DNA from 2 places in the Paenibacillus sp. 19GGS1-52 genome. Region 2 is predicted to be linked to the other one. Evidence: a T-box and tRNA genes for the amino acid it is inferred to sense, from the RefSeq annotation. Region 2 holds a T-box; the other holds one or more tRNA genes.

Region 1 (3,158 bases), 1.5 Mb from region 2:
CAATTTCTTTACCAATTTCTACAGCAGCGGCTTCGTCCGTAACCAGAATATCCTCCTGCCCAAAACGCAGCATGGCATGAATAGCTTTGGCCTTGCGTTTGCCTCCGGCAATACCGACTACAACTTCTGTCCGAATAATATCCTCCAGGCGTAATCCCATGGTAAGCATTGTATGTACAACCTCACCATCTTCATTAAAGTAATAGCCAAATGATTCAGCTACTGCTCCTTCTTCCTGGATCTCTGAAACTGTTGCTTCATCGAGCTTACGGCGTCGGGTCATTTCAATGGCATCCCCGATCCCGTGTACAATAATACGCGAACTGCGGATGATTTGTACAATCTCGCCAATATTGGAGTCTAAAGCCAGGGATTGAAAAGCATCCTCGGCAAGCAAATCGGGCACATGCAGCAGCCTATAATTCGCTCCGACTCGTTTGGCCATTGTTGAGGCGATGGTATTCGCTTGAATCTCCATGCTTTCTCCCAAACCGCCGCGCGCTGGTACAAACCAAGCGTTCTTATAGTAAAGGGAGAGCGGCGGTGTCAACTGATCGGCCATTTCGGCCAGCGTCGAACCACCTGTAACGGCGACTGTATCGTCTGAACGCAACTCGCCTAGCAATGCCTTGGCGCCTGCGCGCCCAAGCTCACGTTTGGTGAACGGTGATGTTTCACAATCACCCGGCACAACGACTACTTTGTTCAGACCATACGTTGTTCGAATCTTCTCTTCCAGATCATCCAGACCGAACAGGCTCTTGGCGATCGGCTCCAGTAAGTCAAGCAGTCCGCGCCCGGCATCGCTAACGCGCATACCCACGCTCTCGATCTCTATGAGCCCTTGCGATTTCAGAAGATCTGTCTCGGCACGCAGTACCCGCTCTGTCATATCCAGCGAAGCAGCCAGCGTTCTACGGCCAATAATATCGGACAACATGATCTGATGAAGAATCGTATACCGTCTCTTAAGGGTTTCCATGAGATCAGGCAAAAGCTGCTTTTGAATTTCTAATAAGTTACGCATGCTTTCACTCCTGCTATTACTCTATTCCCTTGTTCATGGTCTCAAAACGTCCCGGGCTAACTTTTTAAGTCCCACCCATATTCTAACTAAATTTCGTACGAAGTGCAAGTCTTCGAAGAGTAGAATTCACAACCTCTTTTCATCTTATACATACACAGCAATATGAAATGGCCTCTCAAGATGTGGATTACGACATAATAGCTTGTCCCAGTCGCTTGAAGCACTGAACATTATTATTACACCATTGCTTTTACACTATAATTATATTATAATAATTTCTATTGCGCCCGTGGTCCAATGGATATGACGGAGGCCTCCGAAGCCTTAGATCCAAGTTCGATTCTTGGCGGGCGCACCATATTTTACACTTCAATACATACGATTAACATTAGTTATACTACTATTTAACCAAAGTGCCACTTGCTGGCTCTTTTTTTTGTCTATAAGTTTGACTTTCTTTGACTTTTTGTTTGAATTTGTTTATCATGTGGTTAACACGGTAATAGTAAAAATAAATACATTCGAAGATCTAATTTCAAGGAGGTTTTCCACGTGAGTTATATTCCTATGGTAGTAGAACAGAGCAACCGCGGTGAGCGTGCTTATGACATCTATTCCCGCCTACTGAAGGACCGCATCATTTTCCTCGGAACGGAGGTTAATGACGTGGTGGCCAATTCCATCATCGCACAAATGCTGTTTCTGGCTGCCGAGGACCCTGAGAAGGACATTCACCTATATGTGAACAGCCCTGGCGGATCCATTACTGCGGGTATGGCTATTTTTGATACAATGCAGTACATTAAACCGGATGTTTCCACGATCTGTGTGGGTATGGCCGCTTCCATGGGAGCGTTCCTGTTAAATGCCGGTGCTATTGGCAAGCGTTTCGCGCTGCCGAACAGTGAAATTATGATTCATCAGCCTCTCGGTGGTGCTCAAGGCCAGGCTTCAGACATCGAAATTCGTGCCCGCCGTATCCTTAAGCTGCGCGACAAGCTGAATGGTATTCTAGCTGAACGTACAGGCCAACCGCTAGAGAAGATTGAGAAGGATACAGATCGCGATTACTTCATGAGTGCTGCTGATGCTGCCGCTTATGGTATCGTCGATAAAGTGATTGAGAAAACACTGCCTACCGGCGTGTAAGCTATATCTATATAAACGAAGAGGCTGTCCCCCAACCATTAAATGGATAGGGGACAGCCTCTTCGTTTTGCGCATAAGCCACTAATTAAACAACAACAGTTCAGCCCAACCTGCCATAACCAAGCGCGTTCAACCTATCAGCAATGACACGATAGCCTCGCCCGTTGGGATGCAAATGGTCAATAGACAGCAGTCCGCGCTCATTCCCGGAGAATTCACCATAAATAGAGGCAAAACCACAGATCCGGCTGCTATACTGCGAGGCATACCTATTGAATTGCTGCACCCATTCCGTCGCTTGATACATTTGGGGATACGGGTTGTATAAACCCACAATTCGTATGATGTAAGGCTCGCGACTTCCAGATTTCAGCTGTTGCAGCGTCACCATAATTTCAGCAAAGTTCTGTTTGCACTCCTCTAAGGCTCTGCGCAGCACTCTGGATGGATCTCCTTGCCCAGCCGTCGATTTAGCTGCACGGATTAGATCGTTGCCGCCAATGGACAGTGTTATCAATTCAGCTCCCTGGAGTGCTTGCTGATAAACGGGATTACCACGCAAACGCTGCTCCAGCCCAGCTGTGGTCAAGCCATTGACTCCCAGGTTCGTGGAGAACACATTGGAACGAAGCCTCCCCTCTGCCATACTGCGGTATACTGGGACGAAACCATTACCCGGCAAGGCTCCAAAGCCTGTCGTCAAGGAATCACCAAGCGCGGTATATTGATAACTCACAGCTCTCCCCCCTTGTTCATACACTAGCTTCTCTATTCAGCATATGAACTGAGGGTTAATCAGGGAACGGGGTGATGTAACCAGTCTGCTTTAACAGAAATATATCCTCTCACTCCCTTATTTCAGAGCAGTAAATGGACTGCTTCCATCTGGCAGCAATTCTTTGAAGCTAAACGTGTACTCAGGGAATCCAAATGCATATGCGGTGTACTCATACAATTGGAAGAAGAGCACCGCCTTGCCATC
Region 2 (3,158 bases):
ATTTCTGTAGCCTGCTTGAAATCAAAAATAATCTCAGTTCCCAGATTGAAACGTAGCAGATAATACCGGATGGCAGCGGTGGCGATTATACGACTGGGAATTCCGTTTTTATCAGAACGGGCTAGCTCAATAGCTTCCTCCATTAGCAGAATGAGATCGCTCACTTTAACGCCGATTCCCTGCCGGCCGGACATGGCGTAAGAGCTTTTACCATCAGCGGTGTTAATGCCAAGCTCGGCAGCGGAGGCCGGACTAAGTGAGACTACTCCATAGCTTACATGATGCAGCTTCTCAGCCTGATTATTGTACCCCAGTACCTGTAAAGCCTGCTTCACCATCGCCTGCGGATATTCCTGTCTATAATCAATAACATTAATAACCATGTCCGCTTGTCCATAAGGTAGGCGTTGTCCGGTCAAACCCGTTGTCCATAGTTCTGACGTAAACTCAGTGTATGAGAAGTCCTTTTCGAGGAGGCCAAATTTCCATAGATGATAGGCAATATCTTTAGCGGTATACGTCAAAATACCATTGGAGCGCACTAGTACCTTGTCCAGAGTATACTCATCTGATTCCCCCTCGCTGTCCCCTCCCTTCTGCTTCAGTACCCAGCAGCCAGCCAGCTTGCCTTCATGCTCCTGCACAAAAAACGCTGTTTGCGCAAGCAACTGAGAGGCTGCCGACCAGAAGCCTTCTCTAACGATACTGCTCTCCCATACGAGCAAGTCATAATGTATTCCAAAGCTTTTCATTTCCTCCACATGCTCTCGCACAATCCGCTCGGCAACCAGCTTACCCAGCCAGGCCTCGTTGCCGCTGCCTTTCTCTAGAGCATGCAGGATGTCCGTCCGTTTGTGGGTCATCTCCGGATTAAGTGTATACTCTTTATTCACTTGGGCATAAATATCCCAGCAATAATCACCAAAGCGGACATGCTCCCCTTCTAAAGGCACATTAAATAATCCAACCACGGTATCCGCCAGCTGATTGCCTAGATCATCAACATAGTTATGAACCTCGACGTTATACCCCGTTCTTTTCAAAATCCGTACCAGCGCGTCTCCGATACAAGCATTTCTCAGGTGACCTACATGAGCGGCTTTGTTGGGATTAATCGAGGTATGTTCGATCACCACTTTTTGTCCAGAGCTTTGCGGGAGCGTCAAGGGTTGTCTGGCCCACTCTTGCCAATGGATGTACAAATTAATGAAACCGGGAGCGGCAACTTCGATCCGCTGTACAAGTCCTGTGATACTTCCTTGCAGCTGAAGTTCTGTCTTCACCAGCTCTGCGATGGCCATAGGCGATTTGCGCAGTAGCTTTGCGAGCTGTAAGGCAATACTGCTGGAATAATCGCCATGCTCCGCATTGGCAGGTTGCTCGATCAGAAGGGCAATATCGTTGGGGTATGCCAACTCCAGCTTCATAAATACGCTTCTTACACTTTGTTCCAGACTGCTTTTGATGATTTGACTAATCACTTGGATGACCTCCTTTAAAATGCAAAAAAAGCCCCCGTCTCAAAAGAGACGAGGGCTTTAGCGCTCGCGGTACCACTCTCGTTGCTAAACTAGGCAAGTTTAGCCACCTCAAAAGGTTAACGGTCTTCAGCCGGGGCTTCCTACTGTTTCGTTCAGAAGTCCATCTCACGGGTGCGCTTCATTAGCTGATCTGTACCGGCTTTCACTCTCCCGGCTCGCTATTGGACTAGATCAAAGGTAACTACTCTCCCGATCATCGATTGTAGATTGATTTTTACCATTATAACGAAATTAAGTAAGAAAGCAATAGCTTATTATTCGATCAGAAACAGTTTTCACAATTTACTTCGCGCAGTTATAAAGACAATTGTTATATTGAATTGAACCGCGGAGAAGCCCACGGTTCAATTCTTGTTCTTAGCTAGTGACTGTGATAGTCGGTGCCGAAATTGCTGGCGGGGTCGTCAGATCTGAAGTTGTATTTGTAAAGTTGGTTACTTCAATTGTGACAGGTGTACCCACTAGCAAATCGATAGTAGCAAGCACCAGACTGGCTGTTGTCATTGTGGACAAGGTGCTTTGTTGAAGCACTCCATTAAGATAGACATTTAAGGAATCTTCAGCCGAAACAGTTGGTAATGCACCTACAGGAGCATCAGCATCATCCGTAAAGCTCGCTGCCAGAACAGTTGTATTCGTTGCCCCGATCATACCGGCGGTTATGGCTGCAAAGTATCTGGTTACTACCGGATTCACTGTAGTAGCGATAACCCCTCCAGTAGCTATTGGCGCAGAGGCGACTGCTGTGAAGACTGGTTTGATGACTGGCATATGATCACCTCCCTTCTTGTGTTACTAAATCGAAGATTATTTCGACTCATCATAGTAAATGAATAATTATTAATAATGAAACGGCATTAGTATGTAGATAACCTCATTTGGGTTGTACATTTATTTTTTCTGGTCAGATGTCCATTCACGACAAGGCATATGTTCATATGCTAGTGTAGCTAAATTTAGAAGTTGGGAATGGGAGGTGTAGGATTGGCTTCTTCTATCCGGGATAAAAAATATTGTGGAAAAGCAAAAAACAAAAAAAGAGTGCTTCATTTAAAAAAGAAAATCCGGCCTACAGATTGTTTATCTAAGAAAAGACTACGCTTCAAGCGTTGCCCGCGAAGATTGGTAAGCCATAAGATTGGACGAGGGCAAACCCGCACCATTGGTTCGCAGGCACCTAACAATACACAAGGCACTCCTGGTGCCCAAGGACCTCAAGGACCACAAGGACCACAAGGACCACAAGGACCTCAAGGACCTCAAGGTGCTTATGAGGTTCAAGCAGCAGGGAATTATCAGGGACTTATAGGTCCCGAGGGGGCTCGAGGATTCTCAGGCCCAGCGGGCCCGCAAGGACTTATAGGTCCCGAGGGGGCTCCAGGATTCTCAGGCCCAGCGGGCCCGCAAGGACCTACAGGTCCTCCAGGAGAAATACCGGCGATAACCATTGTACCAACCGTTTATCGGTATTTTTATTTGCCACTTTCGATGATTGATTCCACTGTTGATATTCCTGTCAATCAATTTACTGATGATAACGGAGGAGTTGCTGCCGAATTTGAGGGGATTGGAGCAAATAGCTATACCAATTTATATATTAATGGCGTTTTGCAGGAA

Evidence for each region. The T-box of region 2 lies ahead of H1230_RS07420 (arginine--tRNA ligase). A T-box ahead of a tRNA ligase gene usually reads a tRNA of that ligase, here a tRNA-Arg.
Region 1: it has a tRNA-Arg gene. The T-box ahead of H1230_RS07420 (arginine--tRNA ligase) is inferred to sense a tRNA for this amino acid. The anticodon was not compared.

The regions. Positions count from the first base shown of each region.
Region 1 covers NZ_CP059724.1:111,927-115,084, forward strand. Annotated here, with positions in the region: gene H1230_RS00480 (sugar-binding transcriptional regulator) at 1-1,027, opposite strand, end outside; tRNA gene H1230_RS00485 (tRNA-Arg) at 1,311-1,385, shown strand; gene clpP (ATP-dependent Clp endopeptidase proteolytic subunit ClpP) at 1,580-2,176, shown strand; gene H1230_RS00495 (GDSL-type esterase/lipase family protein) at 2,277-2,912, opposite strand; gene H1230_RS00500 (PdaC/SigV domain-containing protein) at 3,030-3,158, opposite strand, start outside.
Region 2 covers NZ_CP059724.1:1,573,122-1,576,279, forward strand. Annotated here, with positions in the region: gene H1230_RS07420 (arginine--tRNA ligase) at 1-1,481, opposite strand, end outside; T-box leader at 1,523-1,747, opposite strand; gene H1230_RS07425 (DUF4183 domain-containing protein) at 1,899-2,312, opposite strand; gene H1230_RS07430 (DUF4183 domain-containing protein) at 2,526-3,158, shown strand, end outside.